Regions from separate parts of the Serratia sp. NFX21 genome, predicted to be linked through region 3. Evidence: predicted binding sites of a transcription regulator. Region 3 holds the regulator's gene; each other region holds the start of a gene.

Region 1 (10,425 bases), 2.4 Mb from region 3:
CGTTCATTGGTGAGGTCGGTATGGCTATCGAGAATATGTTTGGGATCCAGCACGATATCGCGTGAAGACACGCTCACGGCCAGCGCTTCACCATTGCGATCGGTGATCATTCCCCGGTTGGTCGGCAACACCTGGGTGCGGATCGAACGCTGATCCGCCTGGTCAGTCAGTTGTTGATGCTCCAACAGTTGTAAATAGCCCACTCGAAACGCCAGCAGGAAAAAGCAAACCAGTATCCCGGCGCAAATCCAGCCAAAGCGAAGGGTTGAATAATTTTTACCGCTTTTTTTTATTAATGGCGCCACTGTTAACCCTGCGTTTTTATTAAGGTTATGTAATGATTTCAGTCTAACCTGACGAAAATCTTTAGAAGATTGCAGTTTGTAAGAAAGTAAAAACAAACGCGTTTACTGTTGCACATCCGCGCTGTCGTTTAACTCCGGTTTAACTTCTTGCCCTTGTTCAGGCTGCGGGGCGTTGGCCGGGTCAAATATATGGTCGAGGATCGCCCGCGCGGTCGGCCCTGCCACCACACCGTCTCCACCGCCGTTTTCCAGAATCAGCGCCATCGCCACCCGTGGATTTTTATAGGGGGCAAACAGCGTATAGAAGATATGGTCACGCAGCCGCACCGGGATCATTTTGGCGTTATAGGTCTGATTTTCTTTCAGCCCAAACACCTGCGAAGTCCCGGACTTGGCGGCAATTTGGTACGGCGCGGTGTGGAACAGCTTGTAGCCGGTCCCGTTTGGCAGGTTGGCCATGCCATACATGCCGTTGCGCACAATGCCCCAATACGGCGATTTGGCATCGCCAATCTGCGCAGCCTGCTTCGGCGGTTGATAGAGGTTCACCTGGCGCCCCTGACGCATGGAATACAACAGATGAGGCGTCTTCACCTTGCCGTTATTGATAAGCGTGGTGAGTGCCTTCACCATCTGGATTGGCGTGGCGACCCAATAGCCCTGGCCGATGCCCACCGAGATAGTGTCCCCCTGGTACCAGGTTTTTTTATGCACCCGCTGCTTCCATTCGCGGCTTGGCAAGACACCGCGATATTCTTCGTTAAGGTCAATTCCGGTAGCCTGGCCGTAACCAAACTTGCTCAGCCAGCTATGAATGCGGTCAATGCCCATTTCATAGGCCACCTGATAGAAGAAAGTATCGGCGGACTCTTCAATCGCCTTGGTCACGTTCAGCATCCCATGGCCGCTTTTTAACCAATCGCGATAGCGACGCTGGGTACCCGGCAACGTCCAGGTCGGTGCGCCAAAGAAGGTGGTATTGGGGGTGATCACCCCGGCGAACAGTGCAGAGGTCGCCATGTAGGGTTTCACTGTGGATGCCGGTGGGTACAGCCCCTGGGTTACGCGGTTTATCAGCGGCAAATCGGGGTTAGCCAACAGAGATTTATAGGCGGAGTAACTGATGCCCTTCACGAAAGGATTGGGATCGTAGCTGGGGCTGGAAACCATCGCCAGAATACCGCCGTCATGCGGGTCTTCAACCACCACTGCCGCTCGTTGCCCTTTGAGCACCGATTCGATATATTGCTGCAGCGTCAGATCGAGCGTCAGGTAAATGTTTTTGCCCGCCTGTGGCGGTTGTTCTTTCAGCAGGCGTATCACCCGGCCGTGGTTATCCACCTCCACTTCCTGATAGCCGGTGGTGCCGTGCAGTTCAGACTCGTAATAAGCCTCAATGCCCTGCTTGCCGATATTGTGGTCGGCGGCATAGTTCTCACTCAGACCGGCTTTATCCAGCCGCTTCAAGTCACTATCGTTGATTTTCGACACGTAACCCACCACGTGGGCCAGTTCGGCACCGTACGGATATTCCCGTTGCTGGTAGGTATCGATGGTTACCCCATCAAAGCGGTACTGATTGACCGCAAAGCGCGCCACCTCGGTCTCGGTCAGCCCGCTTTTCAGCGTCACCGGCTTGTAGCGACCGTTATGGTGCATATCATCGCGAAAGGCGGTGATATCTTCCGGGGTCAGATCGACAATCGGCGTCAGCTCTTGCAGCAACGCGGTCATGTTTTCGATTTTGCTGGGAATGATCTGGATTTGGTACAGCGTAATATTACGCACCAGCGGAGTGCCATTGCGGTCGAAGATCAGCCCACGACTCGGGGCAATCGGCACCATTTTAATGTCGTTCTGATTGGAGCGAGTTTGGTAGAACGCGTGCTGTTTGACCTGTAATCGATACAGGTTGGCGACCAGCACGCCAAAACAGGCAACGACCAGCACCATTGCCACGCCGGCACGGCGAATAAACAGCATTTCCTCTGCGGAATGGTCACGAATTTTATCTTTTAATAGGGCCATACGTGGCGAGTTACCTGTCAGACGTCACAATTTCCCAAGATAAATCAGGGCAGTGAAAAGTCGGCAAGCATAGCGTTATTGGCAAAGGCTCCCCATTAAAAGGTTGCTAATGAAATGGCATAAATGTTTCAGCATGTTGGAATGTTACCAAATGCCGATTTTTCTGCCGCTCAGGGATTGAGCCGTGATTTATGCCGGGCTACAATGTGACGCAGATCACACTAATTCATTTTTGCCCGCACGGCCCCCCACCGACTGCGGCTTTTTCCAAGGACCATGTTCGATGAGTGCCATTGCCACAGGTTTTATCATGATGCGCTGGGAGTTACTGAGCGCCGTTATGATGTTTATGTCCAGCCAGCTAAACGTCGTTTGCCGCAAGACCAGCCGCAACGGCATGGCATTTATGTTCAGCAGCCTGGGGCTGTTCACCACCTGCTGGTTCGTCATGGGCCTGATGGGCATCAGTTTCAGCCAGGAAGGCTTTACGCAGTTCTGGTCCCACGCCTGGGATATGTATGTCGAAGTGGTCAGCAACACCCCCACCGACTGGCCACTGCCCTGAGCCAGAATGGAGAGGCAAGGCGTGACGCGTTTTGCCTCTCCTCTTTTTGCGTTTGAGCGTCGGTGGTAACATCCCGTTATTACCCAAAGGTTCATAAAATAAATAAAATATAATCGGGTGGTCTGAGACCGGCAGGGGCTTATGCTGGCCCCAGACAACCTTGTCACACTGACGGGAAGGCAAACTTCCTGCTCACCTTTCCTGTTCCCCCCTTAATTAATCCAGAATCCGGCTTAATACTTAACCGATGACTGGCCTGGCTGATGGATAGCCATGCGCCGCCATCAGGATGCGTCATGATTTCTGCTTCTGCCCGTATTGCCGACAACAGCGTGATTGAGCCTGGCGTGATTATCGGTGCCCACGTGAGTATCGGCCCTTTTTGCTTCATTTCCGCCGGGGTTGAGATAGGTGAAGGCACCACTATCGCCTCGCACACGGTGATTAATGGCCTGACGCGCATCGGCCGCGACAATGTTATCGGTCAGTTTTCCTCGATCGGCGAAGCCAGTCAGGATCTGAAATATGCCGGTGAGCCGACCACGCTGACCATCGGCGATCGCAATCGCATCGGCAAATACGCCACCCTGCATCGCGGTACGCTGCAAGGCTGCCAACGCACCGTCATCGGTCATGACAACGACCTGCGCGACAATGTGCATGTTGCCCATGACTGCATCATCGGTGACGGCGCTTACCTTGGCGATCACAGCGGCCTGGCGGGTCATGTTGAATTAGGCGATGCCGTCTGGGTCGGTGTTCGGTGCGCGGTACATCAGTTTTGCATTATCGGTGCCCATGCGCGATTAGCCGACGCCACCCTTCTGGTGCAGGACCTGCCTCCCTTTGTGCAGGCTGGCGGTCATCGCGCCAAGCCTGATGGTCTGAATCTGGCTGCACCGGCTTTTCTGGCCGCCGATCCGCAACAGCAACGGGTGATTCACTCGCTGTATGACATGCTCTACCACCGGGCGATGCCGCTGGAGGAGGTTCGGCAGGAAGTGACTCACCTCAGCGTGGAATACCCGCTGCTGAGCCTGTTCCTCGATTTCTTCACGCGCTCGACGCGCGGCATTATCCGCTGAGCAACGTGGCCGCTATGCCACCTTATGGCAACGCACCGCTGAGCCACCCAGATTAACCCGCAAGTTTTGCGGCAGTTGGCAGCCTTCTCCGGCATAAGGGCAACGTTCGCGGAAGAAACACCCCTGCGGCAACTGGCGGTTGCCCGGCAGTTCGCCCTTGCGATCTTCAATCGTGCTGTCGGTCAATGAGCGCCCTGCGCGAGGCACCGAATCCAGCAGCAACCGGGTATAGGGATGCTGCGGCTGGCGCAGTACCTGCGCGGTCGGCCCCAGTTCCACAATTTGCCCCAGATACATCACCGCGACACGGTCACTCATGTGCTGAATCACCGAGACGTTATGCGAAATCAGCACATAGGTCAGATTGCGTTGGCGCTGCAACTCCACCAATAAATTGAGGATCTGCGCCTGCACCGAAATATCCAGCGCCGAGGTAGGTTCATCGAGCACGATGATATCCGGTTGCGAAGATAGCGCACGAGCAATGGAGATACGCTGCCGCTGTCCGCCGGAAAACTCGTGTGGCAAGCGGTCAATCGCCTCCGGCCGCAGACCGACCTGTTGCGCCAGTTCCGCCGCCTGTGCCCGTCGCTGCGCCACGCTGGTATGCTGCTGCACGTACACCGGTTCAGTAATAATGCGCCATACCGGCAGGCGGGGATCGAGCGACGACTGCGGATCCTGAAACACCATCTGCATACCGCTGCCAAACCAGGATCCATCGTTGCGCGCCCGCAGCAACTCACCGCTACTCGGTTTCAACAATCCCATCAGCAACTGCGCCAGCGTACTCTTGCCGCAGCCGGATTCGCCAACGATACCCAGGGTTTCCCCGCGCATGATGTTGAGATCCAACCCGTTGAGCGCGTGGACATACTCACGCGGCTTGCCACGCCAGTTATAACTGGCGGGAAAGCGTAGCCGCACGTCGCGCAGTTCCAGCAGCGCTTCAAGGTTCATTTCGCACCTCCAAATCAATAGACTGCGGATGCCAGCAGGCCACCCGCTGGGCCGGTTCTGCGGCTAATGGCATTAGCGGCGGTGTTTGTCGGCACTGGCCGTCGGCGTGGCTGCAACGGTTGCTGAAGGCGCAGCCCAGCGGCAGCGCACTCAAATTAGGCACCGTGCCGGGAATGGCCCGCAGCAGGCTGCGCGGCTCGGCGCGTTCCGGCGCCGCCAGTAACAGCCCAATGGAATACGGGTGGCTTGGGTGTTCGATCACCCGCTCTGTAGTACCACTTTCAATCACGTGCCCGGCGTACATCACATACACCCGGTCGCAAAGCTGCGATACCACCGCCATATCATGGGTGATAAACAGCACCGCCGTGCCGCTGGCACGCGCTTTTTGTTGCAACAACCTCAGCACCTGGCGCTGCACCGTTACGTCCAGCGCGGTGGTCGGTTCATCGGCGATAATCAGCTCCGGCTCGCAGGAAAACGCCATGGCGATCAACACCCGCTGGCGCATACCGCCGGACAGTTCGAACGGATAACGTTCCATCACGCGTTCCGCGTCGGCAATTTGCATCTCCTGCAACAGTTGAATCGCCTTGTCACGCGCCGCCCTAGCCGAGAGCCGCTGATGCAGACGGATCACTTCACACATCTGGCGACCAATCTTGCGCGTCGGATTCAGTGCGCTCATCGGTTCCTGGAAAATCATCGATACCCGCGCGCCGCGCAATTGACGCATTTGCCGCTCACTGGCATTGAGGACGTCGGTGCCCAGCATCTGCAGCGCTCCGCCGGTCACGCTGTAGCCGTCCTCTGCCAGCAGCCGCAGGGTCATCATCGCCGTCACCGACTTGCCGGAACCGGACTCACCCACCACGCCAACAATCTCGCCGGCCTTAACCTGCAGCGAAACGCGGTTAAGTGCCTTGACGCTGCCGCCGTAGACCGGGAATTCCAGTTGCAGCTCTTCGATAGATAAAACGATAACTTCACTCATCAGCGCCCCCGGGTTTTAGGATCCAGCAGGTCGCGCAGACCGTCGCCGAACAGATTAAAGCCGGTGGCGGTGATCAGGATCGCCGTACCGGGAAAGGCCGAATACCACCACTGGTCGAGCACATAGTTGCGCCCGTTGGCCACCATCGCCCCCCACTCGGCGGTCGGCTGTTGGGCACCCAGGCCGATAAAGCCCAGCGTGGCCGCCATCAGGATCGCCGTGCCAATATCCAGCGACGCCTGCACCACCAACGGCGGCATTACGTTACGCAGCACATGCCAACCGATCAGGTGCCAACGCGAGGCACCAAAGGTGCGCGCCGCTTGCATATAGGCCTGATGGCGTAGCGTCAAGGTTTGGCCACGCGCCAGCCGCACATAAAACGGAATGCGCACCACCGCGATAGCCAACATGGCATTGAACAGGCTGGGGCCGAGCGCCGCCGCCAGCGCCATGGTCAGCACCAGCGAAGGCACCGACAGCATAATATCCATGCAACGCATAATCAGCGCATCCACCGTGCCGCCCATCACGCCGGAGAAGCAGCCAAGCAGCGAGCCAATGCCCCCCGCCAGCACCACCACCGCCAGCCCGGCGGCCACCGACTGACGGCTGCCGACCAGTACCCGGCTGAACAGATCGCGGCCTACTTCATCAGTACCGAACCAGTGTTCTGCCGAAGGCGGCAGCAGGCGTGCGGTAAGATCAATCGCATCCGGGTTGTGCGGTACCAGCCACGGCGAGAACAGCATCAGGAACAGTACGGCAATCATGATAGCGGCACCCAGTAACGTCAGCGGGCTACGCCGCACGCGGTACCAGGCACGGCGCAGGCTGACAAAACGCAAGGCCGGTTGCGCCGCCGGCGGTTGTTCGATTTGAGTCATTGTCATTATCCCTCGCGCCCCATTCGCGGGTCGATCCACAGATAAAGCAGATCGACGATCAAATTCACCATCACGTAGGCGAAGGACACCACCACGGCAAAGCCCATTACCGCCGGGAAGTCCAGCGCCTGAATGGAGTCCACCACATAGGCACCCATACCCGGCCAGGCGAATACCGTTTCGGTCAGTACCGCGCCATACAGTAAATCCCCCAGCGCCAACCCCAACACCGTCACTGACGGGATCAGGGCGTTGGGCAGCGCATGCCCGAGCACCACGCGCCAATGCGAAAGACCGTTGGCGCGCGCAGTGCGGATATAGTCTTCTCCCAACTGTTCCAGCATCGCCGATCGAATTTGCCGCGCCACCACCCCGAGGTGAACAAAGGCCAGGGTCAGCGCCGGCAAAATCAGGTGCTGCAGGCTGTTCCAGAAGGCTTCGCCATTGCCGGTCAACAGGGAATCGAGCAGGTAGAAGCCGGTGATATGGGTTGGTGGATCCAGCCAGTCGTCCAGCCTGCCGCCGCCGGGTAACAGATTGAGTTGGCCGTAAAAAAGGATAATGACGCCCAGCCCCAGCCAGAATGCCGGAGTGGAGATACCGGTCACCGACAGTAACCGCACCAGATGATCGGGCCATTTATTGCGATAAACCGCCGATACCACGCCAAGCGGTACCCCCAGCGCGATTGCCAGCAACAAGGCGCAAAAAGCCAGTTCCAGCGTGGCGGGAAAGAAGGCCCGCAGATCTTCCAGTACCGGTCGCCCGGTGCGAATGGAAGTTCCCAGATCGCCATGCAACAGATCCAGCACGTAGCGGCCAAATTGCACATATAACGGCTGATCCAACCCCAGTTGCTGGCGAATATGCTGGACAATTTCTTCGCTGGCGCGGTCACCGGCCAGTAACCGCGCCGGATCGCCGGGGATCAGGTGAGAAATGGTAAAGGTGATAACGCACACCCCGAACATCACCAGCACCAACCCCCAGCAGCGCTGACGGATAAGGCTCCAAACGTTCATAGCGATTTCCCATGGTGCAGGGGCAGCCAAACGGCTGCCCGAAGAAGATTACTTGCTCATCTGCCCAACGTTGAACACCTGCTCCAGCATCGGGTTATATACAAAGCCCTTCACCTCTTTGTTCATCGCCACCTGATAGTTTTTCTGGAACAGATAAACATAGGCCGCCTGGTCGATGACAATTTTCTGCGCCGCCTGGTAATCGGCAGTACGCACCTGCTGATCGGACACCGCTACCGCTTTCTTCAGCAGCGCATCCACCTGCGGATCGCTGTAGAACGAACGGTTGCCCGGCAACCCTTTCTTGTCGGATTCGAACCAGTAGTTCATGAACATGTAGGGGTCGGCGAAGTCCGGGCTCCAGTTGCCGATGGCGATGTCGTAGTTACCCTGGCCGATACGGTCACGCATGGTGGCGTTGGCCAGTTTCTCCAGCTTGACGTTGATGCCCACCGTCGCCAGGCTGGCCTGTACCGACAGCGCTATCGCCTCCCAGTTGGGGTCGCTTACCGAATACAGGAAATTGAGCGAAGCCGGTTTGTCCTTCACCGCCGCCAGTGCTGCTTTGGCCTTGTCCGCATTCTGGCTATATTGCTGCGCGGTGGCGTCATATCCCCACATGCCTTCCGGGATCGGGCCACGCATCTGTTTGCCGTTGCCGCCAAGAATGCCCTTCACCATGCCCTGGTAATCCACCGCGTAGGAAATGGCGCGGCGCAGATCAACCTGATTCAGCGGCGCTTTGCCGTTGTTGAGATATAAGTAGGTCACCCGCAGCGACGGATACTCATTGACCGCCACCTTGTTTTCGTTCTTCAACGCCGTAAGCTGGTCGATCGGCAAGGATTCGGCAATATCCAGGTCACCACGGGTCAGTTGTAAACGACGGGTGGCGCTTTCGCCGATGATTTTCACCGTTACCCGCTTAAAGGCCGGTTTGGCGCCGCTGTAATGCGGATTCGGTACCAGCACCAGCTGCTGGCCTTTTTGCCAACGGTCTAATTTGTACGGGCCGGAACCGGCGCTGTGGTTCGCCAGCCAGGCTTTACCTTCGTCCGCCGGATTAGCCTTGGCGATGGCCGGGTTAACAATACCGGCCCCGTCGTTGGCCAGGGTGTACAGGAACGGTGCAAACGGGGTTTTCAGAGTGAACCGCACGGTTAGCGGATCCACCGCCGTCACCTGCAAGTCTTTCGGGAAAGCTTCGGAAGGCCCCTGACCAATTTTCATCAGGCGTTCGAACGACCACTTCACCGCCTCGGCATTAACGTCCGAACCATCATCAAACTTGTTGCCGGGTTTGAGTTTAAAGGTCCACACCAGCTGATCGTCAGAAGCCGTCCAGCTTTCTGCCAGCTCGCCCTCCACCTGAGTCGAGCCTTTGCCACCCTCGGTTTTGTACTGTACCAGTCGTTGGTAGGCCGGATAGGTCACCGTCCAGTCGTTGTTATCTATGGTCACCGCCGGATCCAGCGTTTGCGGGTCGGCCGCCTTGCCAATCACCAGCATGTCTTTGGGTACAGCGGCCTGCGCCTGCCCCATTACCGCCATGCCCAACGTCACTGCAGCCGCCAGAGCGGCGTATTTGATCTGATTCATAAACAAAGCTCCTGATGCGTTGAATGTGTGTTGTTTTAATCGTAAGAAAAACAGCCGAAGCGATCGGCCAAAAGCGGATACTCGCCCGCGTTGGGCAGCTCAAAATGCCACCATTCGCTGGCGATAGCGCGAAAACCTCCGGCGGCCATCACCGCATTCAGCAGCAGCCGGTTGCGCTGCACCTCCGGAGGGAAATCAGGGTAAAACGGGTGGGATCTTTCGCTCATCTCATCAAAAGCGGTGCCCATGTCCAGCGCCACACCGGCGGCATCCAGCAGCGTCACGTCAATCGCCACGCCCCGGCTGTGGTGCGAACCGGTTAGCGTGCTGGTGACATATTGCGGATCCGGACACGCCTGCCACAACAATGCCTGCGCCTGCTGTGGCCGATAAGCGTCGAACACCAGCAGGGAAAAACCGGCCAACCGCGCCGCCAGCAAACAGCGCCCTAATCCCTGCACCGCGTCGGGATGCAGCAGGCAGCGGCTCTCAAGATAAATCGCCCGGCCGGTCAGGTTGTCGGCGCTGGCGTATTTCAAGTCGATAGGCAGCTCGGGAAAGGCTTCGGTCAAATCGACTAACGTTACATTGTCACTCATTGCGTTTTCCCATAGTGATTAAATAGTGATTAAGATTCAAATTGCCCCAGCTCTTTTTGCAGGCTGCGGTTATTGGCCAGCCGTTGCTCCACCGCCGCGCCGCCCTGTTCCAGCACCGAAGACAGCAGCAGATTGAACAGACAGCTCAGCGGTGCCAGTGAGTCCCAAAACTGGCCGGTGTCGGTTTTCACCTGCAGCAGATCAATCGGGTAATCCCTTGCCCACGGGCAGTAAATATCGGTGATCAGCGCCAGCCGCAGCCCGCGGGCACAGGCAGCCTGACAATATTTTTGGGCGATAGTGGAATAGGCGCGGGTGTCAGTCAGCACCAGATAAGGCGCGCTGAATTCCGAATTGAGTGATTCCACGTAGGTGCCGGAC
Region 2 (10,425 bases), 200 kb from region 3:
CGTCAACGCCGGGCAGGATCTGAACCTGGTTGCCAGCCAAATCGGCAGCAAGGGTGATGCGGCATTAACAGCCGGACGTGACATCAATCTGCAAACCGCCGAACAGGGGAGCCGTCAGAAAACCGACGGTAGCGAACACATCAGCAGCGGTGCGACGCGCAGCACCCTCACCAGCGGTGGGGAGCTGCAGTTGCAGGCCGGTCGCGATTTGAATTCGCAGGCGGCGGCGCTGGTGGCGGATAACGACGTTGAACTCCGCGCCGGGCGTGACGTTAACCTCAATACTCAACAAAGCCGGGAATATCAGGAAAGCCACGGCGGTCGCCAACAGCGAGTAAACGAGTCCATACGCCAGCAGGGCACTGAAATCGCCAGCGGTGGCGACACGCGCATTCAGGCCGGAAGGGACGCGACCCTTAACGCCACCCAGGCCCAGGCCAGCGGTGACGTGGCGGTGAGCGCCGGGCGTGATATCGCGCTGAACAGCGCCACCGAAAGCGACTATAGCTTCTTTGAAGAGACCAAGGTCAAAAAAGGCCTGATGTCCAAAACCACCACCCATACGGTGGAAGAGGATTACGCCACCCACGAGAAAGGCGGGCTACTGAGCGGGAACAATGTCTCACTCAATGCCGGTAACGATCTCAAGGTGCAAGGCTCGACGGTGGTCGGCGACGGCAAGGTAAACCTGCAGGCAGGCAATAACGTCGACATTGTGGCAGCCACCGAGGAGCAATCCCGTTATCGGCTGAACGAGAAAAAAACCAGCGGCATGTTCAGCGGCGGTGGCATCGGCGTGACCTTCGGCAGCAAATCTTCCCGTCATCAGTTGAACGAAGACGGCACCACCCAAAGCCAGAGCGTCAGCACCATTGGCTCTACCGGTGGCGACGTGAATATCGTGGCCGGTGCCAAGGCGCATATCGGCGGCGCGGACGTGATTGCGGATAAGAACCTGTCGGTGACGGGAGATAGCGTACAAATCGATCCGGGTCAGGATATCCGTCGTCGTGATGAAACCTTTGAACAGAAACAAAGTGGTCTGAGCCTCGCCTTGTCCGGCACGGTTGGTAGCGCCATCAACACGGCGGTAACGACGGCCCAGCAGGCGAAGCAGGAGACTAATGGTCGGCTGGCAGCATTGCAGGGCACCAAAGCAGCCTTATCTGGCGTGCAGGCCGTTCAGGCAGGGCAACTGGCACAAGTCGGCAATACCGATACCGAAGAAGGCAGCATGGTAGGTATCAGTGTCTCGCTGGGGGCACAGAAATCGTCGTCGAAACAGCATCAGGAGCAAACCTCAGTTACTGGCTCGACGCTCAACGCCGGTAATAACTTGCAGGTGACGGCCACCGGCAAGGGTAACTCGGCCGACAGTGGCGATATTGCCGTAGTGGGCAGCCAGCTCAAAGCAGGGGGCGGCACCACCCTGAGTGCCGAGCGGGATGTGTTGCTGCTGGGCGCAGCCAATACGCAGAAGACCGAGGGCAGCAACAAGAGCAGCGGCGGCAATATCGGCGTCAGTATTGGCGTAGGGCAACAGACCGGATTGAGCGTGTTCGCCAATGCCAACAAGAGCCAGGGCAGCGAGCATGGCGATGGCACGTTTTGGAGTGAAACGACGATAGACAGTGGCGGCAAACTGTCGCTGCATAGCGGTCGGGATACCCTGTTGTCGGGTGCGCAGGCCAGTGGCGAAACGGTGAAGGTGGATGCCGGGCGTAACCTGACGTTGCAAAGCCAGCAGGATAGCGATAATTACGACGCCAAACAGACCAGCGTCAGTGGTGGCGTCAGCGTGGCCATCATCGGTGCCGGTGGCTCCGCCAGCCTGAGCATGAGTCGTGACAAACTGCACAGTAATTATGACAGCGTGCAGGAGCAAACCGGTCTGTTTGCCGGCAAGGGCGGCTATGATGTTAAGGTGGGCGAGCATACGCAGTTAGATGGCGCGGTGATTGCCAGCACGGCTACGGCGGATAAAAACCGCCTTGATACCGGCACCTTGGGCTTCAGTGATATCCATAATCAGGCGGATTTCAAGGCCGAGCATCAGGGGGGCAGCATCAGCAGCGGTGGCCCGGTAGGGGCCGACTTGCTAACCAATCTGGCGGGCGCAGCCCTGTCCGGCGCTGGTAATAAAGGGCATGCAGAAGGCACCACGCAGGCGGCAGTGTCGGGCGGTAGCGTGGTCATTCGGGACCAGGCCAACCAGCAGCAGGACGTTAATCAACTCAGTCGCGATACCGATAACGCCAACGGCAGTATCGGACAGATATTCGACAAGGAGAAAGAGCAGAACCGGCTGAAGCAGGCGCAGCTGATTGGTGAGATCGCCGGACAGACGATGGATGTTATCCGCACCCAGGGTGATATTAATGGGCTGAAGGCGGCGAAGGATAAGCATCCGGGGCTGGACGCGAAAGCGTTGCGTAAAACGCCGGAATATCAAGCCGAGATGAAGGAATACGGTACCGGCAGCGATATACAAAGAGCCGCACAGGCGGTGACGGGGGCGCTGCAGGCGCTGGCGGGGAACAATCTTGCCGGTGCACTGGCGAGCGGCGCGGCACCGTATCTGGCGAGAGAGATCAAAGCGCGTATCGGTGATGACAACGTGGCCGCCAACGCGATGGCGCATGCGGTGCTGGGTGCGATAACCGCGCAGTTGAACAACCAGTCGGCGGTAGCGGGTGCGGTAGGGGCCGGTGGTGGCGAGCTGGTAGCGCGGGTGATACTGAGTGAGATGTTCCAGGGCCGTAAAATCTCGGACCTGACAGAAAGCGAGAAACAGCAGGTCAGTGCGCTGAGCCAGCTGGCCGCAGGGCTGGCGGGAGGTCTCGTCTCAGACAGCAGCGCAGGTGTGGTGACAGGTTCGCAAGCCGCTAAGAATGCGGTTGAGAATAACTTGTTGGGCGGGAATGAGGAAACTCAGACCAAGTTCGTGCAGGAACACGGCAAGAATATTGCGTCTTGCAGCACTGACTCAAGTTCAGCATCCTGCCAGAAAGGTTTGGCGATGAACGATGCGCTGATGGTTGCTTTGCCAGCCGGGCTTGGTGGTGGCGTTCTGGCCGCTGCGACACCGGAGCTAGCGGCAGCAGCCAAGGCGGCGATACAGACCTGTGCGGGTAATGTAGTGCTGTGCCTTAATAATGCTGGTATCCAGATGTCGGAAGCCATCGTGCCGGGTGGTGTAGGTGCCGGTGGTGCGGTGGGTATCGGTAAGACAGCGGCAGAGGCGACGGCGGCTAAGGCTGAAGCTGTGGCGGCCAATACCGCGAAGGAAGTCTGGAAAGGCTCGATCGTTCAGTCAAGGGTCAACCTCAGAAATGGTGATGGCTCGACAGCCTCAGGGCTTGAATACTCCTGGAAGAAACATGGTGGTGAATGGGGAGCTAATAAATCACACTTCACAATGACGAAGGATGAACTGAAGACTGTCTTGCAGTCAGATACTGTTGTGAAGACACCGGTGCAATACTCACCATCTACTGGTAACTATATTCGTACTGTGGATATGGGGAAAAATATTGGTGTTGATGCAATGAACAACAGTATGCCAACGTCAATTATGACGGTCATCACTGATAAGAAAGGTAATTTGGTCAATACGTTCCCGGGTAAGACGGTGGTGAGGTAACTATATGTTTATTGTTTACTTATGGGATAAAGTTATTGGTGAAAGTATTGCCTCATTGGAAGACTTTCAGGGGAATGAAAGTTTTTTAATCAGGGATGATCACTGTAAATACCCATTGTTATCTGAGTTATCTAACTGTGACATGGAGCTTTTTAGTGATGAGCAACTTGCAGATCTTCGTAAGGAGATTAATAACCTGATGAAAGATGAATCATCAGAGCAAGATGTTCATGATTACCTATTATCTGTGATTGCACTAATAGATCAGGCTGATCGCGATAATAAGAGTATTTTATTTTCTCCGTTTTAATGAACCACCTCGACCGATGGCCGAGGTGGTTGCTCTCAGATCCTAAATCCCCCATCTTCTCGCAGTTGCAACCGGATCACCCCGGGTGCGGCGGTGATCTCCTGTTGGGCGCTGTAGGCGCTGGCGGGGAACAATCTTGCCGGTGCATTGGCGAGCGGCGCGGCACCGTATCTGGCGAGAGAGATCAAAGCGCGTATCGGTGATGACAACGTGGCCGCCAACGCGATGGCGCATGCGATGCTGGGTGCGATAGCCGCGCAGTTGAACAACCCGGAGGTGAATTGGTCGGGGGTCCGTCGACCAGTTCAAGTGCAGCCCAACGCCGCGAACGGCATCGTTGGCGCAGTGGCAAGCCAGTGATTATGCGATGGTGAAGCAGGTCACCACGGAATATATGGATAACTGCCTTAGCCAGTTGGATGGGCAATTAACTGCATTACTAAAACGCTAGTTTATCCCCCTCGATAAACCCAGGCCAGGCAGCTATCCAAACACCCCCCGGCCCACCGCCTTACTATTACCTGTCCTACAAGCCGAAGCCTAAACCTTCACTTCCCCAATTCTCTCCAGCGCATCCACTATCAAATCCCAAAACTTATCCTGATCCAGCGTCACCGCCACCTGAGTGTGGCAGTCCGGCGGCGGTGCGGCGCGGAAGTCGGCTACCGTCATGCCCAGCGTCAGGGTGCCGGTCAGTTCGATATCCACCGGGACTTTACGCACCGTCATCACTTCGGGGTCGATCACATAGGCCACCGCGCAAGGATCGTGCACCGGCGGGGCGCTAAAACCTTGCGCCTGCTGATACATCTTGCCAAAGAACTCAAGCAGTTCGCCGACAAACCTGGCTGGTCCGGTTTGGATAGCGGCGATGCGGGCACAGACTTCTGGCGTGGCGAGCGCCTGATGGGTCAGATCCAGCCCGACCATGGTCAGCGGCCACTTTTCATTGAACACGATGTGCGCGGCTTCCGGATCGATCTTGATATTAAATTCCGCCACCGCGCTCCAGTTGCCCACGTGGTAGCCGCCGCCCATTAGCACCACTTCTTTCACTCGTTCGGCAATGCGTGGTTCTTTGCGCACCGCCATGGCGATGTTGGTCAGGCCGCCGGTCGGAACCAGCGTCACGCTGCCCGGCGGGTGAGCCATGATGGTATCGATGATCAGATCAACCGCGTGGCAGGGTTCCAGCGCCAGCGTTGGTTCCGGTAATACCGGGCCATCCAGGCCGGATTCGCCATGGATATCTGGTGCGACTTCTATCTGGCGTACCAACGGGCGCGGGCAGCCGGCGGCAAAGGGTACGCCGGTAATATTGGCGATGCGTGCGACGGCCAGCGCGTTACGGGTGACCTTCTCCAGCGTTTGGTTGCCCACCACGGTGGTCACGGCTAGCAGATCGATCTGCGGGTTGCCCCAGGCCAGCAGCATGGCGATCGCATCGTCATGTCCCGGGTCGCAGTCCAGTATGATTTTTTTCATTGTTATTCCTGATGCAGGGAGAGGTCCCCGCAGCATAGCGCACCGATGGTGGGCGAGGTAATGACCGATAATGCTTTTTGCTAACCACATCAAAGCGTTGCTGATTTAGCGATGTAATTAAACGTAAATCCCCCTCGGCGCGCTTTACCCTGGAGTTTACTCCAGGCTTTATTCTATAACCTGGCATAAAGCACAGAGGAGAAGCGCGATGAGCCTGTTGAAAAAACTCTTGGGACAAGGCGATTTTGGCGGTGGGCACCAGCGCTCAGGGTATCGCAGTGGCCACCATGGTAACCGCTATAACCAGCACGGCGAGCAGGGGCCACAATGCCTGCAATGTCAGGCACCTAACAAGCCCGGTGCCCGTTATTGCCACCGTTGTGGACAACCTTTCGAGACGGCGGCGGCACAGTGCAGCGGGTGTTCAGCGCCGTTGTCACCGGGCAGCCGTTTTTGCCAACAATGCGGCAAGGCCGCTAACGGGGGATAGCCATGACAAAACGTGGATGGAGTGTGGCAGTGCTGTTGGCGGTAATGGCGTTATGGACGCTGCTGGCCTGGGGCGTTTCTGGCGTATTGGGCTGGTTGCCCGCGTTAACGGGGCTGGCGCAGAGCGGTTCGGCACAGTTGGCACCGCAGCTTACCGGCTTGCTCAGCCTGGTGCCACAGGCGCTATTGGACACTTGGCTGCCGCAGTTGCAGCAACTGGGGAACTGGCTGGCGGGGTCTTTCCCACTGTTGCTCACCTGGGCGAAGTACGCCGTCTGGTTAATCTGGGGGCTGGGTATGCTGGCAATACTGGTGCTTGGCGCTTTGGCGCGTCGTATATTGCTCAGCGGTAGCCCTGATAGACTTCCCCCACGCGCTTAAAGTACTCGGTCAGGTAATTGATGCACACCTGCACCTTGAGCGGCAGCTTATCTTTCTCGGTGTACACTGCGTACACCGGGCGAGGATCCGAATGGTAGTTTTTGAACAGGATCTCGATCTCTCCGCGTTTGATCTCCTCGATCACCCACATCAGCGGTGCATAGGCGATACCGGCCCCGGCTTTCAGCCAGCGGATCATGGTCTGTGAATCGTTGGTGACGAAGCGTCCCTGCGGCGAGATGCGCGTGCTGATGCCTTCCGGTGCGATCAGCTCGAACTCGCTGTCTGGTCGCACGCTGTATTCCAGCCAGGAAAAATTGACCATATCGCTTGGTTTTAGTGGCGTGCCGTGTTGGCTGAGATAGCTTTTGGCGGCGCACACTACCATCGGCATTGAACCCAGGCGTTTGGAGAACAGGCTGGAATCCTGCAGCGCGCCGGTGCGGATCACTACATCCAGCCCGTCGGCGATCAGATCCGGTGCCGGGATACCGGTTACCAGGTTCACCGTCAGGCCGGGGTACTCTTTGAGCATATCTGCGGTCATGGTTGCCAGCACGTTTTGTGCCATGGTGGATGAGCTACCAATGCGCAGCGTGCCGGTCGGCGTATTGTTAAACGCGTACAGCTGCTCATGCACTTCGCTGACTTCCAGCAGCATGCGGCGACAGCCCTGATAATAGATTTTTCCGGCCTCCGTCAGGCCAATGCTGCGCGTGCTGCGGTTGAGCAGCTTGACCTGCAGCTCATTTTCCAGTTTGGAGACGGTCTGGCTGATAGATGAAACGCTCATATCCAACTGGCGCGCTGCCGCAGTAAATGACCCGCATTCAACCACTTTGGCGAATACCGACATCCGTTTTAGTCTTTCCATTATTCACTCTGGCTTAAAAGTGATTTAGATCACAGATTGTTGATGACTTGATAGTAAGCACGCTAATATAAACAGGTCGGGTGAAAAGACCTTACTAACGCGCGAGTGCGATCGGCAGCGCCATAGTGGCCGATCCCTCCGATATCCTCGCAGTCCCTATCGCGGATGTACGCTCCAGAGTTTACTCTTATTTCAGGTTCCTGACCTGTCTGGGCCTGAATTTGTGGTGCGTGTCAGCTAAAATGTAAAGAGAATGTGAATGGATAGAGTTCTTAACGCCCGGTGCAGTGAACAATAAGGAAAAATTGATGAGTTTGCTTCCGGTTATGGTCATTTTCGGACTGTCGTTTCCCCCGATATTTTTTGAGTTGCTGCTCTCGCTGGCGCTGTTTTTTTTGCTGCGCCGCCTGCTGCAACCCACCGGGATTTACGATTTTGTCTGGCATCCAGCGCTGTTTAATACTGCGCTGTACTGCTGTTTGTTCTATCTGATTACCTGTCTTTTCGTTTGAGGTCGCTGTGAAAAATTTTTCAATAAAAATAACCCGAATCGCGATCACTCTGATTCTGGTCCTGCTGGGGATCATAGCCATATTCAAGGCCTGGGTGTTCTACACCGAATCCCCGTGGACGCGTGACGCCAAGTTCACCGCCGACGTGGTGGCGATCGCCCCGGACGTCACCGGTCTGTTGACCGATGTCCCTCTGGTGGATAACCAACTGGTGAAGAAAGGGCAGGTGCTGCTGGTGATTGACCAGCCGCGCTACCAACAGGCCCTGGCGGAAGCCAATGCCGATGTCGCCTACTACCAGACGCTGGCGGCAGAAAAAAGACGTGAAGCCGGCCGCCGTGTGCGCCTCGGCGTGCAGGCGATGTCGCAGGAAGAGATCGACCAGGCGAATAACGTATTGCAAACCGTAGAGCATCAGCTGGCGAAGGCTGTAGCGACCCGTGAACTGGCTAAATTGGATCTGGAACGCACTACGGTACGCGCACCGGCCGATGGCTGGATCACCAACCTGAACGTGCACGCCGGCGAATACATCACCCGGGGTTCAGTCGCCGTGGCGCTGGTGAAGAAAAACAGCTTCTACATTCTGGCCTATCTGGAAGAAACCAAGCTCAATGGCCTGAACAAGGGCGACCGTGCGGAAATCACTCCGCTGGGCAGTAACCGCATCATGCACGGCACCGTCGATAGCGTGGCCGCCGCCGTCAACAACAGCAGCAGCACCGTGAACAGCAAAGGGTTGGCGTCGATCGACAGCAACCTGGAGTGGGTGCGTCTGGCGCAGCGCGTGCCGGTAAAAATCCTGCTGGACGACAAAGACCAATTGCACCCGTACCCGGCTGGCACCACCGCTACCGTGGTGATCACCGGTAAGAATGACCGCGCTACCGACAGCGGCTCGCCTTTTGTGCGTTTGATGCATCGGCTGCGTGAGTTCGGTTAATGAATAACCCAACCTTTATTCGGCTGAGATTTGCCTTCAAGCTCAGCTTTGCGGTGGTGTTTGCGCTGTTCGTCGGCTTCCATCTCAATCTGGAAACCCCACGCTGGTCGGCGATGACCGCCGCCATCGTGGCCGCCGGTACGGCCTTTGCCGCGGGCGGCGAGCCTTTTTCCGGTGCTATTCGTCATCGCGGTTGGCTGCGTATTATCGGCACATTCATCGGCTGCTTTGTCGGCATAGCGATTATCGTCACTACGGCGCGTGCGCCGGTGGTGATGTTGCTGCTGTGCTGCATTTGGGCCGGCTTCTGCACCTGGATTTCCTCTCTGGTTAAAGTTGAAAACTCCTATGCCTGGGGCCTGGCGGGTTATACCGCGCTAATCATTATTGTCACCGTTGCCAGCAGCGAAGCGCATCTGCTGGAAGCGCCGCAGTTTGCTATTGAGCGCTGCAGCGAGATCGTGCTGGGGATCGTCAGCGCCGTGCTGGCAGACTTGCTGTTCTCGCCGCGTTCAATCAAACAGGATATCGACCGGGCGGTGGATAAACTGCTGGTGGATCAGTACCTGTTGATGCAGATGTGCATCAGCAATGCCGAGAAAGAAGATATCGACCGCGCCTGGAGCAATTTGGTGAAGAGCACCACAGCGCTGAACGGCATGCGCAGCAACCTGATGATGGAGTCATCACGCTGGCAAAAGGCGAATCGCCGCATTCTGGCGCTGCATACGCTTTCGCTGACGTTGATTACCCAGGCCTGTGAGACCTATTTAATCCTGTTGAACCACCCGGATGCGCTGAAAGAAAACGTTCGCGAGTTGCTGATGGTTCCGGCCCAAACGCCGCAGGAAATCCATAAACGCATGAAGTTGTTGCGGCAGGTGCTGACCACCAACCGTACCGACGAGACATTAGTGACCATCACCAGCTGGGTGGGGGCGGCCACTCGCTACCTGCTGCTGGCCAAAGGCGTACACACCAACAGCAGTATCAGTTCGGTAGAAGAAGGGGTGTTGAGCAGTGAGGTGGTGGTTAAACCGACCTCGGCGGAAAGACACCACGCAATGATTAATGGTCTGCGCACCTTTGTGGCGACGGCCTTTGGCAGCCTGCTGTGGCTGTGGACCGGCTGGACCTCCGGCAGCGGCTTTATGGTGATCATTGCGGTGATCACCTCCCTGGCGATGCGCACCCCGGCACCGCGCATGGTGGCGATGGACTTTATACTGGGCATGCTGGCGGCGATCCCGGTCGGCTCACTGTACTTTATGGTGATCCTGCCGGCGACTCAGCAAAGTATTTTACTGCTGTGCCTCAGTCTGGGCCTGCTGGCGTTTTTCATCGGTATCGAAGTGCAGAAACGACGGTTGGGCTCGCTTGGCCTGTTGGCGGGGACCATCAATATTCTGGTACTGAGCAACCCGATGGAGTTCAACGTCACGCAGTTCCTCGATGGTGCGCTTGGCCAGTTCCTCGGCAGCTGTGTGGGCCTGATGGTGCTGCTGCTGATCCGCGATAACTCGCGTGAACGTACCGGTCGCACCTTGCTGAACCAGTTTGTCGGCAGCGCGGTATCGGCGCTGACTACCAAGGCCGCACGCCGTCAGCAAAACCACCTGCCGGCGCTGTATCAGCAGTTGAATCAGCTGCTGATGATGTTCCCGAACGATATTGCCAAGTACCGATTGGCGCTGAACCTGATTATCGCTCACCAGCGTATGCAGCGGGCTGAGATCCCGGTTAGCGAGGAGCTTTCGGCTTTCCATAAGCAGATCCGCAGTACCGCCG
Region 3 (10,425 bases):
TTCGAACACCTGCCGGAGGTGGGCGACCCGGAACAGCCGAAGCTGGTGTTCTTCTTTGATGAAGCACACCTGCTGTTCAACGATGCGCCTGCGGCACTGCTGACCAAAATTGAACAGGTGGTACGCCTGATCCGCTCCAAAGGCGTCGGCATCTACTTTGTGACCCAGAACCCGCTGGATATCCCGGACAGCGTGCTGGGCCAGCTAGGCAACCGCGTACAGCATGCGTTGCGTGCCTTTACCCCTCGCGATCAGAAAGCGGTGAAGGCTGCGGCACAAACCATGCGAGCCAATCCGGCCTTCGACGCCGAGACGGCGATCACCGAACTGGGCGTCGGCGAGGCGCTGGTGTCGTTCCTGGATGAGAAAGGGCGGCCAAATGTGGTGGAGCGAGCGATGGTGATCGCACCGGAATCCAAGATGGGCATGTTGGGGGCCGAAGGGCTGAACAGTGCGATCAACAAGTCGCCGCTGTATGGTCGTTACGAGGATATGGTTGACCGCGAGTCCGCTTATGAGAAGTTGTCGTCGGAAGGTTTTGCTACCGTTGGCACACCGCAACCGGGCCAGCCGACACAGCAACCGCAGGCGCAGCAGCCGGCGGGCGGTGGCCTGATGGGCGGTCTGAACGATATCCTGTTCGGCTCTACCGGTCCGCGCGGGGGTAAGCGTGATGGCATCGTCCAGACCGCCGCCAAGAGCATGGCGCGTGACCTTGGTCGCCAGATCCTGCGTGGGGTGCTGGGCTCGATTATGGGCGGCCGTAAAAAGTAAGCTGAAATTATCGCTGGCGGCAGCATTGCAGGGGCGTTGTATAATGCACCGGTATCAATCGGGGCGAGCCCCTTACCCTGCTGTCCGTTGGAACCCCTATGCTGCTGCTAATCGATAACTACGATTCTTTTACCTATAACCTTTACCAGTACTTCTGCCAATTAGGCGCCGAAGTGCTGGTGAAGCGTAACGACGAACTGCAACTGGCTGATATAGAAAGGCTGGCCCCGCAGCATTTGGTGATCTCTCCTGGCCCTTGCACCCCGAACGAAGCCGGTATCTCGCTGGCGGCCATTAGGCATTTTGCCGGCAGGCTGCCGATCCTCGGTGTTTGCCTGGGGCACCAGGCACTGGGGCAGGCTTTTGGCGCCAAGGTCGTGCGTGCCCGCGAGGTGATGCACGGCAAAACCTCGGCGATCCGCCATCTCGACAGTGGCGTTTTTCATGGACTGAACAACCCGCTGACCGTGACCCGCTACCACTCGCTGGTGCTTGAAGCCGCTACTTTGCCGGACTGTTTTGAAGTGACGGCCTGGAGCGAGCGCGACGGCGTACGCGATGAGATTATGGGGATCCGCCACCGCCAACTGGCGCTGGAAGGGGTGCAGTTCCACCCGGAGAGCATCCTTAGCGAGCAGGGGCACCAGCTGTTGGATAATTTCCTTAAAAGTTAATCGGTTAGGTTTTTTTTAACCGTGAAGACGATTTGCGTTTGCCCTTTATTGGTTTTTTATGCATATTTTGTGATTATATTTTCACTCAATTGCAACCAAAAGACTGAGTCATATTCAGGGTGGGCCACATAATGACCGAAAAAACCGCAGTAAGCCGCAGTACCTTTGATCAGGTTATCCTGCCTGTTTATGCACCCGCGCAGTTTGTTCCGGTCAGGGGCAAAGGCAGCCGCGTGTGGGACAGCCAAGGGAAAGAGTACATTGATTTCTCTGGCGGCATTGCGGTGACGGCGTTAGGGCACTGTCACCCGGCCCTGGTCGAAGCGCTGAAACAGCAGGGCGAAACCCTGTGGCATACCAGCAACGTTTTTACTAACGAGCCGGCGCTGCGGCTGGCCACCAAGTTGATTAACGCCACCTTTGCCGACCGGGTGTTTTTCGCCAACTCCGGCGCGGAAGCCAACGAAGCGGCCTTCAAGCTGGCTCGGCATTACGCCATTACCCGCCACAGTCCGTATAAAACCAAAATTATCGCGTTTTATAACGCTTTCCATGGGCGCACGCTATTCACCGTCTCGGTGGGTGGGCAGGCCAAGTATTCGGATGGTTTTGGGCCAAAACCGGCCGACATTGTGCACGTGCCGTTCAACGATTTGGCGGCGGTGAAAGCAGTGATGGACGACCATACCTGTGCGGTCGTGATGGAGCCAATCCAGGGCGAAGGGGGCATTACTCCGGTTAATGCCGAATTCCTCAAGGGCGTGCGTGAACTGTGCGACAAACACCAGGCACTGCTGGTATTCGACGAAGTACAAAGCGGCATGGGGCGCAGCGGCAAACTGTTTGCCTATATGCACTATGGCGTAACGCCGGACATTCTCACCACGGCCAAAGCGCTTGGCGGCGGTTTCCCGGTCAGCGCCATGCTGACCACCGAAGAGATTGCCTCGGTGATGCAGGTCGGTACCCACGGCACCACCTACGGCGGCAACCCGCTGGCCTGTGCGGTGGCGGAAGCTGCGCTGGACGTGATCAATACGCCGGAAGTGCTGAGCGGCATTGAGTTGCGTCATGGGTTATACGTGCAGGCGTTAAAGAAAATTGGCGATAAGTACGGTATTTTCAGCGATATTCGCGGCATGGGCCTGCTGATTGGTGCTGAATTAACACCGCAATACCAGGGTAAGGCGCGCGATTTCCTGACCGCCGCCGCCGCACGTGGGCTGATGATCCTCAATGCCGGGCCAAATGTGATCCGCTTTGCGCCTTCGCTGGTGGTGGAGACCCAGGACATCGACGAAGGGATGGCGCTGTTTGAGCTGGCGGTGCAGGACGTGATTAACGCGTAATGCGTTGCATTGATGACAAGGGCGCCAGACGGCGCCCTTATTGATCGCGCAGTTTGCGTTTCAGCCAGATGCCGTGGTGTGGGCGTTGGCTCCAGGCCAATGACGAGATGGTATGCATCACGCTCAGGTGTGAAAGAATACGCCGCAGGTGGCGCTCCATTTCGGTCACCGGCATATCTGGGTGCAAATCCGGCGGCTGCATAATGCTGTTGCCACTGCTCGGCCCGTCGTACTCCAGCCGTTGCTGACAGCTCTGCAGCGCGATCTCGCAAGATTGCAGATACTCCTCCGCCAGTTTTGGCGTCAGCATATAGTGCTCGCGCGCCAGAATAGTCATCGCATTCAGATGCTCGACAATAAACTGGCTGTGCGTCACCCACAGGCGCATATCCGCCAGGTAGTTCGATTCAAACCCCGGTTCCTGCATCGCCTGATTCAGTGAGGTGAATAACGCGTTGTGCGCCTGATTGACCTGCATGCGTGCGTAGGCCAGTGCAGTGGGATCCGGCTCTTGCTCTTCCAGCAACAAACGTAACGCCTGCTGATCGTTCTCCAGCGCCTGATGGGCATTCTTGCGCAGCAGCCCGCTTTGCCACTGAGGCCACAGCCAAATGGTACTGCCGAACACCAGCACGCAGCCAATCAGGGTGTCGATCAGACGCGGCACCAGGAAATTCGTGCCGTTCAGCGCCAGTAATTGCAGGGTATAGACCGCCGTCACCGTAAAACCAATCACCGCCAATCCGTAATTTTTACGTGACACCATATAGGCCAGCAGCGTAATCACCAGCATCACGCTCAGGGTTTCGGCCTCGGGCAGTTGTAATTGCAGCAGACCGGCGGCGATTACCAGCCCGGCCAAAGTACCGAGTGCACGGTGCTGGATGCGCACCCGGGTGGCGTTGTAGCCGTTCTGGCTCACCAGCATGATGGTGAGCAGGATCCAGTAGGGTTTCGGCAGGTTGAAAATCATCCCCAGGCTGCTGCCTGCCGCCAGCGTGACGCCTAATCGTGCCGCATTACGCAGGGCATTGGATTTGAACGACAGATAACTGACCAGCGCCGGCCAAAACGGCAGGCGGTTTTGATTGGCCATCAGGTCACGCCGGTAGAGTGGATGCTGGGTACGCAGCAGGCGGGCGATGCGACTGAAGTGATAGTAGCAGAACTGACCCACCGGATTATCCGGGTGCTGTGCCGCCACTTTTTCCAATGCTGCCAGTTCATTGCCCATATTGAAGCGCTGCGAATGCTGGTGGTAGAGAATATCGTGCGCCACCGTGCGTAGCCGGCCGGCAATCACCTGTGCGTTGCGGCGGATAATGGCTTCGGCCTGGCTCTGTTCTACCAGTTTTTGTACCTCTTCCGGCAGGTGCAGGCTGACGGTGATGTGTTCCTGCAAATCCAGCGCGACCTGAAAGGTTCGTTGCAGACGTTTTTGCTCGAGGTTACTGGCGTGCGGCAGAAAGTTTAGCTGTTGATACAGCAGGGTGATCAGGTCCATCACCTTTTGCTGACGAACCAACAACGGCGGTAACGCGGTCTGTGGATCGGTATGCTGGGTTAGCAGTGAGTATTTGGCCTCGAAGTAGTCCGCCAACTCCAGATAGAGCTGATTGAGCGACTCGCGCATCGGCTGCTCTTTCCACAGTTTGAACCAGAACCAGGTGAACAGCCCGTACCAGGCGGTGCCGACCACATATAACAGCGGCGCATGCCAAAGCGGTACTGAACCGGCCATGCTGAGGGAGAAGATGGCGGCAACCAGCGCAGCGGGCAGCAGACGGGCGTGTAACGGGCTGATTTCACCGCTGACGCCGAGCAGCAGCGCCAGGCCGAGCATCAGTATCGGCAGCGGCAACTGCCATAACAGGGCTTGCTGCAGTAACAAACTGCTGAGTGCGAACAGTGAACCGCCGACGATCAGGCGTTTGAAAAAACGTTTGTGAGGCGTGTCCAGCCCGGCGATGTTACAGCAGGCGGGAACCAGGGAAAATAACAGGCCGTATTGCAGTTGGCCGATCAGCAGGCCAAGCAGTACCGGCAGGCAAAGCACCAGCGTTTGCCGCAGTGCGTAATTAACTTCCGGGTGGTAGATCAGTCGGCGCCACATGATGACTCGGGGCATAAAAAAACGGCGCGAATCATCGCGCCGTTTTTTCAGTAATTAACGCGTGCCGTAAACGACAATAGTTTTGCCGTGGGCGGAGATCAGGTTTTGATCTTCCAGCATTTTCAGAATACGACCCACGGTTTCACGTGAGCAACCGACGATCTGGCCAATTTCCTGGCGGGTAATTTTAATCTGCATACCATCCGGGTGGGTCATGGCATCAGGCTGTTTCGCCAGGTTCAGCAGGGTTTGCGCGATGCGGCCCGTAACGTCCAGGAAAGCAAGGTTACCCACTTTCTCAGATGTGATCTGCAGACGGTTTGCCATCTGAGCTGACAGGCGCATCAGGATGTCCGGGTTAACCTGAATCAACTGGCGGAATTTCTTATAGGAAATTTCAGCCACTTCACAGGCGGTTTTCGCCCTAACCCAGGCGCTACGCTCCTGACCTTCTTCAAATAATCCAAGCTCGCCGATGAAATCCCCCTGGTTAAGGTAGGACAGGATCATCTCTTTACCTTCTTCATCCTTAATCAGCACCGCGACGGAGCCTTTGACGATGTAGTAAAGCGTTTCGGCCTTTTCACCTTGGTGAATCAGCGTACTTTTGGATGGATATTTGTGGATATGGCAATGAGACAGGAACCATTCGAGAGTAGGGTCTGTTTGCGGTTTGCCGAGAACCATTCGCTGTTATCCTCTGTTGTTATCGCTGCCTTGTGTCACAGGGGTCAGAGTTCCCTGTAAAACGTGCTGTCGCCGTTCTTTTAATGGTGGCTGGCAGCAGGTTTTGAGGCGTGTCATAAATATACGCTGTCGCCCTAGCATATTAACTTGCCGGGAGAGCTGCAAGCTACATTCTGTTAACATACCGGTAAAGGAGCCTTTCCCTGGGAGTTTCCCTGAAATCAGTGTCCCGGAAAGATTTATTGCGGCTCTGTTTGTAGCACAGAGTGAGGCGGGTGTCTTGTGTTGTCTCGCTTCAGCATGATTAGCATCAGGTTCCGTTGCCAGTTTCTATGCGAAAGCGTAGTCTGATTTTAAGAAATTAACCGGAGTGACCAGTATGCAGGCAAGAGTTAAGTGGGTGGAAGGGTTGACGTTTCTGGGCGAATCCGCGTCTGGCCATCAGGTGCTGATGGACGGCAACGCCGGGGATAAAGCCCCCAGCCCAATGGAAATGGTACTGATGTCAGTGGGAGGTTGCAGCGCGATAGATGTGGTGTCGATCCTGCAAAAAGGACGTAACGACGTGCGCGACTGCGAGGTGAAATTAACCTCCGAGCGGCGTGAGGAGGCACCACGACTGTTTACCCATATCAACCTGCATTTCATCGTCACCGGTAAAGATTTAAGTGACAAAATTGTTGAGCGCGCGGTGAATCTTTCCGCCGAGAAATACTGTTCGGTGTCATTGATGCTGAGCAAGGCCGCCAGCGTGACCCACAGCTTTGAGATCCGCGCAGTGTCCTGACGGATAAAGGAGCGCGGCTTGTTGCCGCGCTCCGGTAAGCTATTCGATTTTTTTGCCTTCCAGCAGTTGCTGCACCAGCGGCGCCATAATCAACTCCATCGCCAGCCCCATTTTGCCGCCCGGCACCACCAGCGTATTGATATGCGAGATAAAAGAACCCTGCAGCATCGCCAGCAGATAAGGGAAATCGATCTGATCCAGGCCGCGGAAGTGGATCACCACAAAGCTCTCGTCCAGCGAGGGGATCGCCTTGGCGGCGAACGGGTTGGAGGTATCTACCGTCGGCACCCGCTGGAAGTTGATATGGGTGCGGGAAAACTGCGGCGTGATGTAGTTGATGTAGTCTTCCATCGAACGTACCACCGAATCCATCACCGCTTCACGAGAGTGGCCGCGCTCGCCGGTATCGCGGATTAACTTTTGGATCCATTCCAGGTTAACGATAGGCACCACGCCGACCAGCAAATCGACATGCTTGGCCACGTCGTTGTGCTCGGTCACTACGCCGCCGTGCAGCCCTTCATAAAACAGCACGTCGGTCGGTGCCGGTAAGGCTTCCCACGGGGTAAAGGTGCCGGGTACCTGGTTATAGGGCACCGCTTCATCGTAGGTGTGCAGATACTTGCGTGAACGGCCGGTGCCGTTGGTGCCGTATTCGCTAAAGCTTTGTTGCAGCAGGCCAAAGTCGTTGGCCTCGGGGCCGAAATAGCTGATATGACGGCCAAGATCGCGCGCTTTGCGGATCGCCGCGTCCATTTCCGGCCGGGTATAGCGATGGAAACTGTCGCCTTCCAGCTCCGCGGCGCGGATGTTCAACTGCTGAAAGATTTTACGGAACGCCACGCTGGTGGTGGTGGTGCCGGCACCGCTGGAGCCGGTCACTGCGATAACGGGATGTTTGGCGGACATGGTGATGGGTCACTCCGTGTTTAATGCGCCGGTGTCAGATATCATTATTGGTCTGTTTGACACCCTTTCGCCTAGGGCAAAATACTGCGCGTTGGTTTGCAATCCTTCATTGTTACCTGATTTTTTCCGTCAGTCATAGAACCGATAAGCACTAAATTTCCTCTTGTCCGGCGCGGAACTGCCCGCGCGGCATGATGTTGATGGTCTCATGCAGTTCCGACCACACCAGCAGCACCTCGCCGTTTTTCAGTTGGCGGCGCACGTCTTCCACTTTCTGTTCCAGCGAACGTTCATGCTCGCCGTAGTCGGTACCTTCGCGCAGCACAAAGGACTCGATCAGGCTATTGAGGGTCTCGGTTTCCAGTTCTTTCCAGGGGATGATCACTTGGTTGTTTCCAGGTAAGGGGCAAGCCAGGATGGAATACGGTATTCCAGCCACATATGGGGTTTTTTCAATGTGCCGCCGACAAAACCGACGTGACCGCCAAACTCGGTCAATTGATATTCAATATTGTGCGGCAGCGTGGCGGTTTCGGGGATCACTTCGTCGGTCATAAAAGGATCGTCCTTGGCATGGATGATCAACAGCGGCGTTTGGATCGACGGTAACAACGGCAGGGCGCTGCAACGGCGGTAATAATCGGTGGCGTCGCTAAAGCCATGGATGCGCGAGGTAATGGCATCATCAAAGTCGCGGATCCGACGCAATGCCTTGAGCTGCGGCAGTTTGAGCGGCAGCGTATCAGGATAGTGCAGCAGTTTGCGGGTGGCGTTTTGTTTCAACTGCCCGAGCAGGTAGTGCTGATAGACCCGCGAGAAGCCTTGGTCCATCCGCCACGAACAGGGCTCCAGCATCAGTGGCGCAGAAACCACCACCGCCGCCTGCAGCAGGCTGTCGGCGCCCTGTTGTGCCAGATAACAGGCCAGCATGTTGCCGCCGAGAGAGACGCCAACGGCAGCGGTGGGGGCTTCTCCGTAGGTAGCACGCAGCCACTGGAGGAAGAAGCGTGCATCTTCCGTTTCACCGGAATGGTAGATGCGCTGCTTGCGGTTCGGCACACCGCTGCAACCGCGAAAATGCATTACCACCCCGAGCCAGCCCTTTTCACGCCAGGCATTGAGTTGGCCATGGGCATAGGGGCTGTAGAAGTTGCCTTCCAGGCCGTGGAACAGCACCACTCGCGGCTTGCCGCTGGCCTGAGCCGGATCTTCGCTCCAGGCGAGATCGACAAAGTCGCCGTCGGGCAGTTCCAGCCGTTGCCAGTGGGGTTTCAACTGCACGCGGCGACGCACCAGCCGTGGCAGCAGCGTTTGCAGGTGTGGATTACTGGCCCCGGTCAAAGGGCGAAAGGATTCATGCATAACCTGAGTAAAATTCTTATTGGCAACTATTGTGGGATGATTAGTGCGCTGTTAGCTTCACTAGCCTGAGTTAACAATAATACTGCAAAAAATGACCTGGGTGAGGAGCGCCCGCCTGATGGATGCGAGTTTATTTCTTTCGATGCTAGGTTTTCTGTGGGTGGCCGCGATCACACCTGGCCCCAACAATATGTTACTGACCACTTCCGGTGCCAACTTTGGCTTTATGCGTTCACTGTTGCTGATGATTGGCATCATGCTCGGCATGCAAAGCATTTTGCTGCTGGTGGCGTTCGGCGTCGGCAGCCTGATTCTGGTTTATCCGGCGCTGCATCTGGTGCTGAAAATTCTCGGTAGCCTGTATCTGCTGTGGCTGGCATGGAAAGTGGCTACCGCCGCTTATGAAAAGCTGGAAACCGACGTGGCACCGCCCAAACCGATACGGCTCTACCAGGGTTGGCTGCTACAGTTCCTTAATCCCAAGGCCTGGCTGATGGCGCTGGGGGCGGTGGCCAGCTTCAGCCTGGCGGGTGCTCAATACAACGCCTCGATTCTGGCGATCTCACTGGGCATATTCGTGGTGAACATCATTGCCGGCGTGATTTGGTTGGGATTTGGCACGGTGATTGGCCGACTGCTGCGCAGCAAAAAGGCCTGGATCATTTTTAACGTTTCTATGGGGTTGCTCACCGCGGCCTGTGTGTTACTCATCTGGTATTAAGGAATTGCGGATGGCAGAAAATTACTTCCATATTGCGGCCTTCACCGGTAAAGGGTTTCGGGGCAATCCGGCCGGCGTCTGCCTGTTGAAGCAGCCGTTGTCGGCTGTGGAGATGCAGGCTATCGCCAATGAACTGAGCCTGCCGGAAACCAGCTTTGTCTGGGACGATGGCGATATGTCGGCCATCCGTTGGTTTACTCCCCAGCGAGAAGTCGATTTGTGCGGTCATGGCACGCTGGCGGCGGCACACGTGATGTTCAGCGTGGTGAACCCGGCGCTGCAGGATATTCGTTTCCGCTCGGCGAGCGGCGACTTGTACGTTAAACGCGACGCCGAAGATGGCGAACGCCTGGTCCTGGATTTCCCGTCCCGGCCACCGCAGAAGGTTGTGGAGCCTGAAGGGTTGGCGGCGCTGCTGGGGGCTAATCCGCAGGAAGTGTGGCAGGCCAATGCGCTGTTGGTGGTATTGGAAAACGAAGCGCAGGTCAGGGCATTACAGCCGGATATCCCGGCACTGATTGCCCTGGTTGGCCGGGCCGTGATTGTCAGTGCTCCGGGTGAGACGGCGGATTTTGTCTCGCGCTATTTTACCCTCGACGGCGGCGAAGATCCGGTGACCGGCTCCGCACACTGCACGCTGATGCCCTACTGGAGCGCACGTCTTGGTCGCCATCAGCTGCACGCCCGGCAGATTTCGGCGCGCGGCGGCGAGTTGTTCTGTGAGCTGAAGGGCGATCGCACCTTGATTGGCGGCTATGCACACACGTTTTTGCGTGGGGAATTGAGCTTGTAATCAGGCTGAGCCACGCTCAACCAGCCGCCACTCAAGCACTTCATTGCGCGGTGGTTGTTGCGGATTTTTGATTTTTTCCAGCAGCAACTGCACGCTGCGCACGCCGAACTGGTGCATCGGTTGTTCGACGGTGGTCAGCGGTGGCGTGGTGACGGCCCCGAATGGCACGCCGTCAAAGCCCATTACCGCGACATCTTCGGGAATGCGCAATCCCTGTTGGTGCAGGGTGCTCATCGCCCCACCGGCGATCACGTCG

The links. Region 3 encodes CRP, which controls carbon source genes, mostly activating them, when cyclic AMP is high. Its sites were predicted from a motif close to ATGTGANNNNNNTCACAT; they were not measured.
Region 1: ACNT1W_RS14015 (YjcB family protein) is a predicted target of CRP. The motif match lies at 2,538-2,555, and genes of this name have one in related genera.
Region 2: aaeR (HTH-type transcriptional activator AaeR) is a predicted target of CRP. The motif match lies at 7,200-7,217, and genes of this name have one in related genera.

The regions. Positions count from the first base shown of each region.
Region 1 is NZ_CP183196.1:2,939,570-2,949,994, reverse strand. Features, by position in the region: gene ACNT1W_RS14025 (penicillin-binding transpeptidase domain-containing protein) at 1-305, opposite strand, end outside; gene mrdA (penicillin-binding protein 2) at 408-2,333, opposite strand; gene ACNT1W_RS14015 (YjcB family protein) at 2,617-2,898, shown strand; gene lpxA (acyl-ACP--UDP-N-acetylglucosamine O-acyltransferase) at 3,195-3,983, shown strand; gene ACNT1W_RS14005 (oligopeptide/dipeptide ABC transporter ATP-binding protein) at 3,996-4,943, opposite strand; gene ACNT1W_RS14000 (ABC transporter ATP-binding protein) at 4,933-5,937, opposite strand; gene ddpC (D,D-dipeptide ABC transporter permease) at 5,937-6,824, opposite strand; gene ACNT1W_RS13990 (ABC transporter permease) at 6,830-7,846, opposite strand; gene ACNT1W_RS13985 (ABC transporter substrate-binding protein) at 7,895-9,445, opposite strand; gene ddpX (D-alanyl-D-alanine dipeptidase) at 9,481-10,044, opposite strand; gene ACNT1W_RS13975 (MurR/RpiR family transcriptional regulator) at 10,074-10,425, opposite strand, start outside.
Region 2 is NZ_CP183196.1:5,101,112-5,111,536, reverse strand. Features, by position in the region: gene ACNT1W_RS23965 (hemagglutinin repeat-containing protein) at 1-3,643, shown strand, start outside; gene ACNT1W_RS23960 (hypothetical protein) at 3,648-3,953, shown strand; partial or broken gene ACNT1W_RS23955 (adhesin) at 4,071-4,223, shown strand; gene ACNT1W_RS23950 (nucleoside hydrolase) at 4,494-5,438, opposite strand; gene ACNT1W_RS23945 (zinc ribbon domain-containing protein) at 5,647-5,928, shown strand; gene ACNT1W_RS23940 (hypothetical protein) at 5,931-6,308, shown strand; gene aaeR (HTH-type transcriptional activator AaeR) at 6,271-7,182, opposite strand; gene aaeX (p-hydroxybenzoic acid efflux pump operon protein AaeX) at 7,491-7,694, shown strand; gene aaeA (p-hydroxybenzoic acid efflux pump subunit AaeA) at 7,702-8,637, shown strand; gene aaeB (p-hydroxybenzoic acid efflux pump subunit AaeB) at 8,637-10,425, shown strand, end outside.
Region 3 is NZ_CP183196.1:54,227-64,651, reverse strand. Features, by position in the region: gene ACNT1W_RS00415 (helicase HerA-like domain-containing protein) at 1-774, shown strand, start outside; gene ACNT1W_RS00410 (aminodeoxychorismate synthase component II) at 873-1,448, shown strand; gene argD (bifunctional acetylornithine/succinyldiaminopimelate transaminase) at 1,580-2,797, shown strand; gene ACNT1W_RS00400 (YccS/YhfK family putative transporter) at 2,835-4,910, opposite strand; gene crp (cAMP-activated global transcriptional regulator CRP) at 4,965-5,597, opposite strand; gene ACNT1W_RS00390 (OsmC family protein) at 5,977-6,384, shown strand; gene ACNT1W_RS00385 (phosphoribulokinase) at 6,424-7,293, opposite strand; gene ACNT1W_RS00380 (YheU family protein) at 7,445-7,678, opposite strand; gene ACNT1W_RS00375 (hydrolase) at 7,675-8,655, opposite strand; gene ACNT1W_RS00370 (LysE family translocator) at 8,774-9,376, shown strand; gene ACNT1W_RS00365 (PhzF family phenazine biosynthesis protein) at 9,387-10,169, shown strand; gene ACNT1W_RS00360 (LacI family DNA-binding transcriptional regulator) at 10,170-10,425, opposite strand, start outside.